DNA from 2 places in the Paenibacillus aurantiacus genome. Region 2 is predicted to be linked to the other one. Evidence: riboswitches for the same ligand, from Rfam matches in the RefSeq annotation. Region 2 holds a riboswitch; the other holds the start of a gene.
The links. A riboswitch is a leader RNA that binds a small molecule or an ion and turns the genes downstream of it on or off. The one in region 2 is predicted to bind cyclic di-GMP.

Region 1 (7,523 bases), on a different contig from region 2:
AATGCCGAGATCAGTCTGCGCGGCAACTCATCGATACGGGCTGACCAGAAAGCCTACAAGCTGAAATTATATGATCAAGCGGGCCTGTGGCGAGGCCAAACCACGGTTAACTTGATTAAGCATGCCTATGATTTTACCCGGATGCGTAACAAGCTCAGCTTCGACTTGTTTAGGCAGGTGCCGGATTTCACGAGCTTGCGGACGCAATTCGTGCATTTGCACGTAAAAGACCTGACGAGCAGCATAGCAGGCTATCAGGATTACGGATTGTACACCCAGATCGAACAGCCGAACAAGAAGTTTCTGAAGTCGCACGGTTTGGATCCGAACGGGCATTTGTACAAGGCTACCAACTTCGAGTTTCTTCGTTATCCAGATGCATTGAAGGCGAAGGATGATCCGGAGTACAACGACGCCAAGTTCCAAAGCATTATGGAAGTGAAGGGCAACGAGGACAACACCAAGCTGCTTGCCATGCTAGACGACGTCAATAATTTGTCATTGGACATCAACGACGTATTCGATCGCTATTTCGATCGGGACAATTTCTTGACTTGGATGAGCATCAATATTTTGACGGATGACATCGATACGAATACGCAGAACTTCTACTTGTATTCGCCGCTCAACTCGGAGAAGTGGTTCTTCCTTCCTTGGGACTACGACGGAGCATGGGGCTATAACGAGTTCGAGGGCATCGACGATGGCGGACGGGCGAAATGGCAGCGCGGGATCGCAAACTATTGGGGCAGCAAGCTGCAGAACCGATTCTTTAAGGATCCAGCCAATGTGCAGCAGCTTCTCGCCAAAATGGAGGAGGTCAAAACCTACTTCAGCCCCGAGAAAACGACCGCGCTCATCGATCTTTATAAGCCGATCGTGAATCAATATGTCAGACGGGTACCGGATCTGACGACCTTGCACTATCCGTATGCCAAGTGGAACAATGAAGTGGACCGGATGAAGCAATTGCCGGTCGTCAATGAGCAAAATTTTCTGAAGGCGCTGGAGAACCCGATGCCGTTCTTCCTTGGGGAGCCGGAGCTGAAAGACGGCAAGTGGGAATTCCGATGGGATGCTTCCTATGATTTGCAGGGCGATGATTTGACGTATACGTTCATGCTCGCCAAAGAGCCGAGTTTCGCGCGGCCGATCGTCAAAAAGGAAAATTACCAATGGAATTCAATTTCAGTGGATAAACTGGCCAAAGGCCACTACTTCCTCAAAGTGCTGTCGAAGGACAGCAAGGGGAACGACGTTACGGCATTCGATATGTACCAGGACGTGGATGGGGAAGAGTTTTTCGGCGTGAAAGACTTCTATGTGGACTAAAAGGCGGCTGATGGCGTCCCGCATCTGGAAAGATGGGGCGGATCGGTTGAAGATTGGCTCCAGCAAACGAGAAAGCGCAAGGATTATGCATCGCGGCCTCAGTCGGGCACTTATCGCACAGCTCAAGCAGCAGTTCGATCTTAGCGACCGCGATCTCCAGAAGTACGGACTACATGAGGATCAGCGAGGAAAGGCAGCGTGAGGGCATGCAATTCGCCGGCAAGAAGCTCCGCCACGAAATGAAGTATTACATTCATTATCATGAATATTTGGGATTGCGCGAGCGGGTTGGCGCCGTGTTGACCATGGACAAGAACTCAATCGGACGAGATGGTTACCATATTCGCAGCCTCTATTTCGACAATATGCATGAGGCGGCGCTTAACGACAAGAACGACGGCATCTTTCAACGGAAGAAATACCGGATTCGCATCTATAACAAGAGTGACCGCGTGATTAAGCTGGAACGCAAGAGTAAGTATCACGAATATATCGCCAAAGAGTCGGCCAGCATGACCAGGGAAGAGTACGACCGCATTATCGCAGGGGACTGGGAGTTTCTGCGGAATTCAGAGAGCCCGCTGGCGCGCGATTTCTATTTCGACAACAAGCATGGCTTGCTTAAACCGGCAGTTGTCGTGGATTACCAGCGGGAAGCGTACATTTTCCCGGTCAGCGACGTGCGGATTACGTTCGATAAGAGCCTGAAGGGAAGCATTCAGTCGCTCGATATTTTTGATCCGAACTTGCCGATGGTGGAGTCGATCGAAGGGCCGAAGACGATATTGGAAGTGAAGTACAATCAGTTTCTTCCGGATTTCGTGTATGGCTTGATCCAGATGTCTGCCGCGAATCGTTCTACCATTTCCAAGTATGTCATCTGCAGAGAAAGAAGAAAAAGTTACGCGGACTAGCGTCAGGGGGAGCAATTGCCAACATGGGAGATCAACTGAATTTTCAAGAAGTATTCAAGAAAAGCATAATAGAAATGGAAGCCTTCAAGCAGGTGTCGATCCTCGAGATCGTCATCGGGCTGCTCATTTCCTTCGTGCTCGGCATGTTTATTTATTGGACGTACTACAAGACGTTCCGAGGCGTCGTGTATAGCCACAACTACAACCTGACTTTCGTCATTATGACGATGCTGACGACGATTGTCATCATGACGATCAGCACCAATATCGTGCTCTCGCTCGGCATGGTCGGCGCGCTCAGTATCGTTCGTTTCCGGACGGCCGTGAAAGATCCGCTCGACATCATGTTCATGTTCTGGGCCATTACGGTCGGAATCGCGACTGGCGCCAAGATCTACCCGATTGCGATAATCGGTTCTCTCGCGATCAGTGCCGTGCTATTCTTCTTGTCGAAGCGCAAAAGAAAAGACGCTCCATACCTGCTCATCGTCAATTACGAAGAGCGTGCCAGCGATCAGGTGAAAATTGTGCTGCGTAAAATGAAGTATGTGTTGAAATCGAAAACCGTTCGCAAAGACCAGACCGAAATGACGGTTGAACTTCGGCTGCGGGATGACAATACCGCCTTCGTCAGCGAAATCTCCGCGATCGACGGCGTGAAAGACGCGGTTTTGGTTAGCTACAATGGCGATTACGCGCCGTGAACCATCGGCAATCGGCTATTATGCGCGGTGCGCGTATAACTGGCGCATATGCAGGATAAACAAAAGAACCGTCCATCGACGCGATCGTCGATGGACGGTTCTTTATTTGTCTTAAGCTAACGCTGGTTACTATTGACGGAAGTTCCACCAGTGCGAACTCGGTTCGTTATGGATCGTATAACCCGCACGCTTGAACTCGGTCAGCGTGGCGTTAGTTGTATAGCTGGATGAACTGGATACGAGTGTCTTGTAGTTCGGATTGTAAGCATGATCCTTAACTAAGAAGCGGTTCGTGCCGCTTGCGCTATAGTTGGCGGCGCTTAGGCCGTATCCATCCAGGCCGAACAGCAGCGAGCCTACTTCCATCATCTCGAAATACTTGCGAATTTGCGCATCCGTACGCGTTACATAATCTACGACGTTGATTGCCATCATTTTAACGCCGAGCGTTTTCTTATAATTCATGGCTTTATCGCCGCGTTGTTTGATGTACTTCCCAATCGCATAACCGCTATTGCTCACGTAAGTGGAGGAGCTCGTTACCGTATTAAGAATGAAGCTCTCCAGCAAGTAGTAATCGTTAGGACCCATGCGAGTGGCAATGCCGCTTGGGTTGTAGGCGGCGTTCACTTCGCTGCCCATCACGTCTTCGGGCTTCCAGGCATTCACGAAACCGCTAAGCTGGTTGCTGTGCAGGTAGTCCAGCATCAGGTTGAGGCGGGCGCGCGGCGTTTGGAAATCGTAGCCGGCGTCGTCAAGGAAAATACCGCTTACTCCCATGCTCTTCCACTGCGTGACTTTCGTCTGCATGACATCGATGGTGTAGTTATACGTGGTCACGCCCAAGTCGACATAACCGAAAAATTTCATGGACGGGTGAATCGATTTCGCCAGGCCGATAATATTCCGTGTCGAAACGTTATAAGCATGGGAGGGGCTTTCCAGACCCGCGCCGAGTACGACGTAGTCGTATTTGGCGAAAATCGCGGCAGCCGCGGCATCGTCGCGCACGTTATTGATCAGTTTCGGCGTCGCGTAGTAGATGAGCAGCTTGCTGCCGGTTCCGCTGGAATAGGATTCCGCGGAAGCGCCGACCGGTTGCGTCGTAACCAGGAACATCAATGCGAGCAAAGCGATAAACCAATTTTTTGTTTTCATCATGACCATGCACCCTCTTCTATGTAATGAATAGAAAAGAAAACAGATCCCGGGTTGTCCGGGATCTGTCGGTGTACAGGTCCGATACAACTTCGGTAACTGGCTGGCATCGCCGGCATGCGGCGGAAGCCCCTATAGTTTTGCGTCACTGGGTTTCCCCAGGTTTGCCTTTTCGGTTTTCTAAAGTAAAGATAATATATTCCAGCAAATTCTAACATGAGTCTTAGAGACTAATGTGACGAATAGTAACGTAAAACAGGTAGTCATTAAGAACTATTTATATGGAAAATAAGGGTTAAAGGCCATGTTCAATCCCAATCTTAGGCGGTGTATGCCTTTATTCGCCGGTAATCGTCACGGTACCCAGGGAAAAACGTCCGTCTGTTCTTCTGCCCTCGATCGCGAAATCGACGCCTGGGACTCCCGTATCAGGGTCTAAAATCGCGGCCGTCACGGTATATTCACCTGGAGGCAGATTGTTCGGGACAGGCAGCTCGGACGAGACTTGCGAGACGCCGGGGAGCCAAGTTCGAATATCCGCGCTAGTCTTCACCGAAGTACGGATGCTGCCATTGTCGTCGGCCAGAGACAATTCCAATGGCCAATCGAAATAGAAGGGTGCTACGCCGCGGTTGTTCACGCTGAGTTCGACCTTCAACTTGCCGCCCGGCTGTGCCTCTTCCTCATGGGATTCTTCCGCAATGACGAAACGATAGCCGATCGTCGTCAGGAAGCGGTCGATATTGCGCTGCATAGCCCCACCAGCGGGCTCTGTCGTCGGCGCGAAAGGACCGAGCCAAGAGACATGGGTTGCTTTGGCCTCGCGGATCGCTTCCTCAATGCTGCCATCCGAGAGCAGTCCCGACGTTCCGGCGAACTCCCCGCCGCTCGGCGCCTTTGTCCAGAAATCCGGCATGGCGGGCTCCTCTTCGTCGGTAAGCCAGTTCGTATAGCCTTTCGTGTACCAGCCGAGCATTCCTTCCTCCATCGTCGCGTCTTCCCTGCCGAAGGAGTCATTGAACAGACCCATGCCATTACGCAGCGCGATTTCATGCGGCCGGCGCATAAGAAGCGGCTTGTCCGTAAAATAGTCGACGTAAGGCTGTACATACTGATCGGTGACGTTATGAGTCGGGAATGGGATATGCTTGGCGACGACATCCCCGTCATACGTATGCCACTCGCCCCAGTGTCCGACGCTGCCGATTTGTACGAAGGCGATCAAAGGGTCGTCGTTGTAGCGTGCCGCCACCTGCTTGATCAGCTCCCGGTGGTATTGAATGAGTACCGGGTTCGTATAATCAGGACTGAATCCACGCCCATACTCCGTATTGTAGGCGGTGCCGCGCTTACGGGTCTCCTCATACAGCCAATCGGGAATATCCTTATGGGCCGTGTCGCGAGGGTAATCCAATATGATGCGAACGACCAGCCTAACCCCCTGCGCCCGCCAGCGTTCGAAATTGAATTTGCGCTCGATCTCGGTGAAGGCATATTGGCCTTTGAGCGGCTCGAGATCCGCCCACGTCAGATTCACATGCGCGAGACGGACCGGCTGGGTAGCGGTATCGTAACGGGCGTCCGCCACGAACCCCATGAATGGGTTGTTGAGCACCTGGGTGGTCTCGATGGGGACGAACGATTGCCGCTGGACCGGGTCTTCCGCGAAAAGTTGACGAATCGCGACGGCGAGCAGAAGCAGCAGTACGACAATGAGGGCGGCGATTTTGAAGCTGCGATGATGAATCAAGTTGTTTCCTCCTCAGAATTCGCTAAGCGGGGCACAAGCCCGGATTATGGCGAGAAAATCTGGATCGTCGATGTCTTCTCCCAGATTACAGTCGCGCCCAGCGACTCGCCAATAAACCGCAAGGGCACGAATACGGCCGAGTTCACGATCACGGGCGGCTGGGAAAGGGCGATGGTGCGCGAGCCGATCTTGGCCCCCGCGCTCCCGACGGTCAGCTTGACGACGACGCCGTCTCGCGAAGCGGTAATAGTGCCGCTGTCCGCATTCCATCGAACATCGGCCTTCAGTCCTTCGAATATGCCGCGAAGGGGAACGAGCGTCACGCCGCTGCGAATGAAAGGCCGTTGTCCGTAAAATTGCTCCCGTCCATCGATCAGCACGCGTGGCGCAGCGTTCTTCTCCCGGATGCCGATGATGCCCAGCAGGCCGGATTGGCACGCCGCGTCGCCGGAAGGCGCGACTTTACATGACATGCGGCTGCCTGCCGGTAACGCGATTTGGAGCCGGTAGCGAAGTTGGCCCTGCGCGGTGAGCGAGTACCAGCCGCCGGATTGGTCCTGCGCGTACAAATTACCCGAAGCATCCGTCTGAAGGGAGCCGGGGAGCGGGGATGTTCCGTCCGCGAGAGGATAGGTCCATGCTTGGCCGCGAACAGTGGAGACGATGGAGCTTGGACCGAACGCGATGCCCGCGCGAGGCGTGGATGCGACGAGCGCGGCCGTTCCGTCTGGAGTCACTGACTCGCCCGAAGGGAGCAGTCCAGCGATGTTCCCGGCCTTCGAATATAAGAACGTGCCGTCTGCCGCAACGCGAAGCGGCCAGTTCGGGTCGCCTGCCGCAACTCGCCATGCGACCTGGAACTTGTCCGCGCCGAGCAGACTGGCCGAGAGGTCGCCTCCCGCTGCAGGCAGCCGGTAGTTCTTCAACCCCGTAGCCAACGGGCCGCTCTCCGAGTGACCGGGAATCGGAGCGACCTGCATGAACAAGGCGCAGAGCAGTCCGGTTAATACTATGCGTTTGCGCAATCCGAAGCCTTCTTTCTACGAGTGTCTATGGTCCTATTATACGCGATTCGAGAGATTAGTTCGAATGAAGCTAAGCCGGGGGTTATTTCCAAGTGACGAAAGTCGGCTCGATGTATGGTGAGTACGCATGGATGCATGCCGCACACGGTTCGGATAAGCTCGCATAATTAGCGATTGACGCATCGGACTACGGGGAGTAGAATGGTCAATGGTCGGGTTTAACCTGACACTACATGTTACAATGGAGTGTTGGCCGAACATGTTTCATTTCAATCTGCGCGTGTGGGCCATTTGCGGCTACGTCGCGCTTATTTATTGGGTTGCCCATCATATTCCTTCGCTCCGGATGCTCTTCTATCCGGCGCTCGGGGCGTTCTGCTTCCTGTTCATGTCCCGCACCGATTACCGAGGCATCGCGCGGATTGCGCTGGGCGCTTTTATCGCTACGCTGGTCGGAACGGTTATCTTCAACTACGTGCCCGGTATCGCGGCGCTGTTCTTGAATACGCTGATCGTCATTCAGCTCATACATCTCATGAAGCTGAACGCGCCGCCGGTGCTCGCCGTCTCGTTCATCCCGTTCTTCTCCGGGGCGGTTGCGGCATGGCATGTGCCGGTGCTCGTAGGCTGCTCGCTGGCG
Region 2 (7,523 bases):
ACGCAAGGACGGCGACGCGCCGCCGAAGACCGCGGTGCGGCCGATCGAGCTGCGCGGCAGCCGGTATTACCAATTCGAATACCACTTTCCGACGAAGGTCACGCATGAGAACGTGCCGGAAGCCGAAGCGGCGGAACGTCTCGCCGATTGGCTTCAGCTTCATTATCGCCAGGCGCTGCTCAAGACCGTGGAGGCGGATATTCAAATTTTGTTCAACAAGAAAGGCAAGGCTGCCGTGCTGCGCAAGCCGCCGACAGCCAAGAATGCGGCGGCGCCGCTGGCGCACAACCGTCAGAAGCAGCGGGTGATCCAGGAAGGGACGGCGGCGCCGTTTCTCGTGGAGCTGGGCATCATGACGAAGGACGGTCAAGTCGCCGCCAAGAAGCAGGATAAATACCGCCAGATCAATCGGTTCCTTGAGATGGTTAGCGACGTGCTGCCCGAGCTGCCGACGGACCGGGAGATTAAGATTGTCGATTTCGGCTGCGGGAAGTCGTATTTGACCTTCGCGCTGTACCACCTGCTCGCGATCGAGCAGCAGCGGCCGATCTCGGTCATCGGTCTGGATCTGAAGGAAGACGTCATTGCCTTCTGCACGGAGCTGGCGGAGAAACTGGGTTATGACCGGCTCAAATTTCAGGTTGGCGATATCGCGGATTTTAATGAACTGTCCAAAGCCGATATGGTCGTGACGCTGCATGCCTGCGACACCGCGACGGACGCGGCGCTGGCCAAAGCGGTCGGATGGGGAGCGTCGGTCATTTTGTCGGTGCCATGCTGTCAGCACGAGCTGTTCAAGCAGGTGAAGAACGACACGCTCGCTCCGCTGCTGTCGCATGGGCTGCTCAAGGAGCGGTTCAGCGCGCTGGCGACCGACGCGGTGCGCGCGCAGCTGCTCGAAGTCATCGGCTACAAAGTGCAGCTGCTCGAATTCATCGACCCCGAGCATACGCCCAAGAACCTGCTCATCCGGGCAACGGCCAGCGGAAGCAAGGCTGGTGCGCGCAAATGGGAGGAGTATGTCGCATTTCGGGATGGACTGAACCTTTCGCCCTATCTGGAAACCGCGCTTGCGGAACGTCTTGCCGCTTACAAGTAATCCATTGTAACTAGGTAACTAGTATTCGAATACATGACATAGAGATTGTCGACGCAAATTGCGTATGATAAAATAAAAACTATACGCGAAGTCCTAGGAAAAATCCGTTAATTCAGATGTGGGACGATCGTTTCGGGACTGACGGCAGGGGTGGATTGCTGTCTGTTCCTCGTTCTTTTGAGATTCTTGTTCCTATCGTTGTCCATAACGTTATCCTCTTACTGCATAGAGCATCCCTGCTGCTTCTGCGTGATGCGATGGCCGATGATATAGAGAAGGCCGGCGCGCTGATTTTGCGCCGCTGGCGGAACGTAATTCTTTGCGCATGCTAGCTGCTTATCGCTTAACTGTCGACGCCTAAGGGAATTGTTGGAAGCGATTCCGAACGACTGCTTCTGCCCGATTTCGAAGTCGAACGACAGGTTTCATCATCTATAAATTCGGTTCGTTCGCAGTCTTCCCGGGCCGTGTGCGACGTGCTGGACATTCTTCCGGCGAAGCGAGGCTCGCGGGAGGGCAAGGGGCGTTCGAATCGATCCCCGCGGGACTGACAGTTCCCCTTCGTCCCCGAGAAGGGATTGGCGCGAAGAAGGGTTGCAATCAGGTAGTCGAGCGATGAGAAGGAGAGGGAGACGGGTGGCGTATCGAGGTAGAATGACAGCAATAGCGGCCGCGGTCGGCTTGTCCGGCGGCGCCGCGCTTTACGGGCTTTGGCCCGAGGAAAGTCATCTGCTTCGGGCTTGCGCCGGCGCGCTGATGTTTGCCGCCGTCTCCGTCCCCGCTGGCTGGTGGCTAGGTTGGAAGTATGACCGGCTGGCCCGGCTGTCTGTCATGGACCCGCTGACAGGCGCTTACAATCGGCGCTTCGTGGAGACGGGATTCGTCAAATTGACGGCACGTGCCAGTAAACAGCGTAAGCGGATGGCCATCATACTGCTCGATGTCAACGATTTCAAGCAAGTCAACGATTCGCTCGGCCATGCCAAAGGCGACGCGGCGATCCGTGAGGTCGCGCTGGCGCTTCGACATTGCGCGGAGTGCGGGGAGATCGTGGCGCGGTGGGGCGGCGATGAGTTCATGGTCATCTGCCCCTATGCCGACGACAAGGCGGTCGCCACGCTGCTGCGCAGCGTTCGCGAGCGACTGGAATATGCCTCGCTGCGTACGGGAATCCGGCTTGCCGTATCGGCTGGAGTGGCCGCCTATCCGGCTGACGGCGCTCAGATCAGCCAGCTTGCGCAGATTGCCGATACAAGGATGTATGCAGACAAGCTGTTGGCCAAACGAGACCAAGCCGAACAGGAATCGGCGCAGGCAATGGCACAATAAACAGGCAATCAAAGGCGGAATGGCAAATGAGAAAAGCGCATATTTCCTCGGTAAGGCCGGGGGACAAACTGGGGCGCACCGTCTTTCAAGAGAATGGCAATGTTCTGCTGGGGGAAGGCGTCGAGTTAACCCAACGATTTATCGACAGGCTGGAGAATTTGGGCATCGACATGCTCTATATCCAAGATGACATGACCGAGGATCTGGAGCCAAGCTCGGCGATTCAGGACGAGACGCGCCGCAAGGCGATGAACGAAGTCCACAAGACGATGACGACGCTCATGGATACGCACAAGACCAAAGGGCGCACGGTCGCCCCGGAGCTTGGACGCACGTTCCGCACGGTATTCGGTCAGATGATGCAGGACCTGTCTGCACGGCAAGACATGTTGGTCAGCTTGACGAATATTCAAGCGATGGACTCTTATCTCTTCAATCATTCGGTTAATGTCGCTATACTCGCCGGCATTATGGGCGTGGCCAAAGGATACAACCGCAATCAGCTGGAGGAGCTGGGCGTCGGTGCTTTACTGTTCGATATCGGCATGACGCAAGTGCCGAAGGAACTGCTGAACAAGGCGGCGTTCTTGAGCGACACGGAGCGTGGCTCGGTTCAGAAGCATGCGGAGGATGGGTTCAACCTGCTTCGCGCGCAGCACGACGTATCGTTGTTGTCGGCGCACTGCGCGTTCCAACATCACGAGCGGTTCGACGGAAGCGGGTATCCCCGCGGGATCAAAGGCAACGACATTCACGAATACGCCCAGATCATCGCCATCGCGGACGTTTACGACGCGCTGACCTCGCCGAGACCGCACCGCAAACGGTATACGCCGACGGAAGCGATCGAGTTTTTGTTCGCGGCGGGCAATACGTACTTCGACGTGAATTTGATCAAAATGTTCTGTAAACACATCTCCATCTATCCGATTGCGACGACCGTGCTGTTAAGCTCCGGCCAGATCGCTGTCGTATCCGCCAACAACCCGCTGGCCGTCCACCGTCCGACGGTGAGAATCATTCGGGAAGCGGACGGCAACCCGCCGGCGGCGGCGTACGAGATCGAACTGAAGGATTCCAACAACTTGCTCATCGTCAAGGAAGTTTAACCGCGGCGCGAAGCGTTGGCGAAGACACGCGAACCGCGTGGACAATTGAATGCACGACAAAGGCAAACTTGCTGAAAGGCAAGGACGCAAAGCTAAAGGGTCTACCGTTCGCGTGCATCGCGGACAACGACAGCCTGGCCGCCGAAGCGAGGGCATCCGTGTACAGGATGACGAAGGCGGCTCAAGTTCCAGGAAGCGGCTTTTTTATTTTGTATTCACGGAGGCACACCACATCATGACGAGAGCATCTAGAGTTGAACAATCCGGCGTGTACGGCAAAGAAATGACGACGTATCCCCTGCAGGCGCTGCTCGATAGCAGAACGGTCGTCGAGAAGGACGGGTACGTATCCACGGGTCTGGTCACCCATGTGGAAGGCGAGATGCTGGAGATCGAAATGTCCGAGTTCAAGTCGTTCCATCTGGGAGACCCGGTTCATCTTACGCTCTATTCGCCGGTTGGCATCCAGCGGCTGCAATCCACCGTTATCGCGGTGGCGGAAGGGTCGCTGGCTGTGCTGCTGCCGCCCAAGTCGCTGGCGGGGCTGGAGGAGAAGCGGGAGGCGACCCGCGTCGAGGTCCGGCTGGACGGGAAGATTCAGCCAAGCACACAGGCAACCGGGGCGGAAGGCGCGGACGACATCGACGAGGAGCCGGCGGCGGTATTCAAGACGAGGAATGTGTCGCTCAGCGGCATCGGGTTCGAAGCCGTGCATAACGTGACGCTTGGCATCGGCGAGATCCTGCCGGCGGTCGTCTCGCTGGGTCATGAGCTCAGCTGCCAGCTGGAGATCGTGCGGCGCGAGTTGGAAGGGGAATATTGCTTCTACGGCGCGCGCTTCGTGGGGTTGAACGAGCTGCAGACGAGGATGCTTCGCGCGTTCTTGATCCGCGAGCAAGTATCGAATTATTACCGGATCAAGGAGAAGCGCAAGTCGCTGGAGCGCATGTAAGCCGTTCGCCCGACATGAACGTGGATTGGGGAATCAAGGGAACCGGCTGCGGCCGCGTTTCCTTTTTTTATTTGCTAGTCAGATGTCGATAGCCGATAAATCTCCCGCCTGCCGAACCTGACAAAATAGGTAAGAGGCTGCGTGCGTTCGTCCGGGCCGCTCTTGTTTCCCTAGCATATGCTGAAGGAAACGCAAGAGGAGGAGTTGGAGAATGGCATCGACTCGAGTAAAACCGAAGCGTCTCGCATCCAGCAAGGGGAGGGTCATCCGTACGGCCAAAATCCCGACCGGAAGCGCGAAAGCCGTCTACTTGAACCGGTTGACGGTGCTGTGGGTCCAGAACAACGGCGTCACGTTCAACACGAGAGGATTTTTCGCCCGCCTATTCCGAAACAACACGCTGGTCTCGACCGCTTTTTTTGACAATTTCGGCGTTGTGCAGTTCGGCAACGTCGGCGTGCTGACGACGTCCAATCTGACGATCCGCATCTTTAACACGCACGGCGTGCAATTCCGTTCCCGGAGCATTCCGGCGGGTTCGGAGGCATTCGCCGTCATCGGCTAGGGGCTGCGGCTCCGCATCGCCGACGGTCCGTTGCGGCGAACGCATAGTCCATCTTCGCTGCAATGCACAATGGCGCCACAGGCATGAGGCCTGCGGCGCCATTTGGCATGTCTAGCTCTGACTACGGAAAGGGGGCTAACCGCCGAACGCTTCGCGGAAGGCCGCCTGGAGTTTGGCCAAGTCGACGTCCCACAATTCGGCGATCTCCGCGCTGACGTTCTCGTCCCACCAGTCGGCGAGTTTGCGGCGGTTGCTTTGGTTCTCCGCAATCCAGGGGAGATTGAGGGCTACTTTCTTGAAGTACAGCTTCTCCGCCGCTTCGAGCTTTTCTTTGGAGACGTAGACGTTCAGACGCTTGACGGTCCGGTACAGCTCATTGTCGCAGGCACGCCGGATTTTGCGCGCGGTCGGCAGCCCGGCCGCATGTTTGGAAGGGGGGGATGGTTTCATCGTGACCGACTCCTCTCATTCCCCTATATATGCGAGCGGCTGCCGAATGGTCACCTGCCCGGGCCCAGCCTCTATTGCACGTAAATGTAGCCAACCATCGGACCGTTATGCTCGCGCGTATCGTGCGTTTGGCAGATGATCGGATAGGTGCCTTTCTTCTCCGCCTTGAATTTGACGACCGTCGTTTTGCCTTTCTCCACCGTCCCTTGGACGCCGAGTCCTTCGATGACGAACGGATGCGTTTCGCCGCTGATGCCCGTTAGATGCAGCTCGACTTCCTCGCCGGAGCTCACGAAGATGCTGCTCGGCGACCAGAGATAGGCTTCGATCTTTTTGCCGCCGGCGTCGCGCGCCTCGAATTCCCCTGTGACCAGATGCATGACGCGCGTCTGGCTAGGCGTCGCCATGGCGGCCTGCGACTGGTTCCACTTGAAGCATACGACCGCGACAACGACGGCTAGGAGCAAAACCGCGAACAGCTTGAGTTGTTTTTTGGTAATGACGAAAATGTTGGTCATGCAACGCCCACCTGCTTTCTTCGTATTAAACACAGCTAGTCTATGCACGGGCTTGTTCAGGCATGTCTACCGGTTTTTGGCAGCATTCGTGCGATGTGACGGAATTGTCACTTTATTGTGTGTATGGTCTTATGGAGGCATGCCACCTGATGTGCTAGAATACCGATAGAGACAGAAGCGTTCAAATTTAGAAATGATAGGAGACGGAGAATGGAGTGGATTCACGAGCTTGCAACCACCGCGTTGCACTGGATTGAGGAGTTAGGTTATTGGGGCATTATCATCGGTCTTGCGATCGAAGTCATCCCGAGCGAAATCGTGCTGGCGTTCGGCGGCTACCTGGTGTACAAGGGCGAGATTACCTTCCTGGCCGCGGTTATTTGCGGAACGATCGGCGCGGTCATCCAACAGTGGATACTATATGCGATCGGCAGATTTGCCGGCAGGCCATTCTTTGAAAAATACGGCAAGTTCATCAAAATTTCGCCGAAGCACTTGGATACGGCGGAGAAATGGTTCAATAAATACGGCTCCGGCATCGTCTTCACGGCCCGGTTCGTACCGGTTATGCGCCAAGCGATCTCGATTCCGGCCGGCATGGCGCGCATGAATTTCGGTCTGTTCACGATCTTGACGCTGCTTGCATCGATCCCGTGGTCGATCCTGTTCGTGTACTTGGGCAATTCGCTCGGCGACCAATGGGAGAATATCGATGAGAAGGCCGGGCCTTATGTACAGCCTGCGCTGCTGATCGCGATTGCGCTGTTGGTCGTGTACGTCCTGTTCAAGACGCTTCGTAAGCGCGGCAAAACGGTATAATTTGGTGCCGTAGCTCCGGGTTTGGTACAATGGAGAGAAGTTGGATCAACGATTGACTCGTACATAACGATCATTTCCCAGGAGGGATACCGATGAGCAAGAACGTAGCGAACAAGCTGAACAAAGGCATTAGTCCGCAGCAGTTTATTGACGGTATGCAGAAGAATAAGGAAGCGTTCGAGGATTGGAGCAATCGGTTCGAGTGGCACAGCGAAGAAGACCGCGCGTTCTTCGCAGGACTGCGGAACCGCGGCGACCTGCGCATCCTGATCTTGATGGCCGAGTGGTGCGGCGACGTCGTGCGCAACGTGCCGGTCGTGTTCAAGGCGCTTGAGCATTCTGGCCTTCCGGTAGAAGTCTTGATCATGGAAGAGCATCTGGATACGATGGACGAATTCCTGACGATGGGCGGACGTTCGATTCCGATCGTCATCGCGGCGAACGCCGAAGGCGACGTGCTCGGCCAGTGGGGACCGCGTCCGGCACACGTGCAGGAAGCGATGATTGCCTTCAAGCAGGCGAATCCGGACCGCGAGGCTGCCGATTACCAGGAGAAGCTCGCCGAGACGCGCCAAGAGATGGGACGCCGCTACGGCGATGGCACCGATTATCAGCAGACGATCGTAACCGAGCTTCGCGAGTTGCTCGCCAAGGTGTAAGGGATATGACGCTGAAAATCGAA

Region 1: it holds a riboswitch for cyclic di-GMP, as region 2 does, so the genes downstream of both, ACFFSY_RS08140 (hypothetical protein) here and ACFFSY_RS34205 (PilZ domain-containing protein) in region 2, are expected to answer to the same signal.

Annotation. Positions count from the first base shown of each region.
Region 1 is NZ_JBHMDO010000015.1:283,916-291,438, reverse strand. Features, by position in the region: gene ACFFSY_RS08155 (CotH kinase family protein) at 1-1,332, shown strand, start outside; gene ACFFSY_RS08150 (polyphosphate polymerase domain-containing protein) at 1,506-2,246, shown strand; gene ACFFSY_RS08145 (DUF4956 domain-containing protein) at 2,270-2,950, shown strand; gene ACFFSY_RS08140 (hypothetical protein) at 3,080-4,111, opposite strand; cyclic di-GMP riboswitch class I at 4,200-4,287, opposite strand; gene ACFFSY_RS08135 (DUF4832 domain-containing protein) at 4,446-5,858, opposite strand; gene ACFFSY_RS08130 (copper amine oxidase N-terminal domain-containing protein) at 5,903-6,883, opposite strand; gene ACFFSY_RS08125 (hypothetical protein) at 7,143-7,523, shown strand, end outside.
Region 2 is NZ_JBHMDO010000055.1:81,360-88,882, forward strand. Features, by position in the region: gene ACFFSY_RS34190 (class I SAM-dependent methyltransferase) at 1-1,099, shown strand, start outside; gene ACFFSY_RS34195 (GGDEF domain-containing protein) at 1,754-2,428, shown strand; gene ACFFSY_RS34200 (HD-GYP domain-containing protein) at 2,455-3,537, shown strand; cyclic di-GMP riboswitch class I at 3,589-3,683, shown strand; gene ACFFSY_RS34205 (PilZ domain-containing protein) at 3,773-4,489, shown strand; gene ACFFSY_RS34210 (hypothetical protein) at 4,701-5,054, shown strand; gene ACFFSY_RS34215 (dehydrogenase) at 5,190-5,504, opposite strand; gene ACFFSY_RS34220 (cupredoxin domain-containing protein) at 5,576-6,022, opposite strand; gene uptA (undecaprenyl phosphate transporter UptA) at 6,233-6,841, shown strand; gene ACFFSY_RS34230 (thioredoxin family protein) at 6,934-7,500, shown strand; gene ACFFSY_RS34235 (MBL fold metallo-hydrolase) at 7,506-7,523, shown strand, end outside.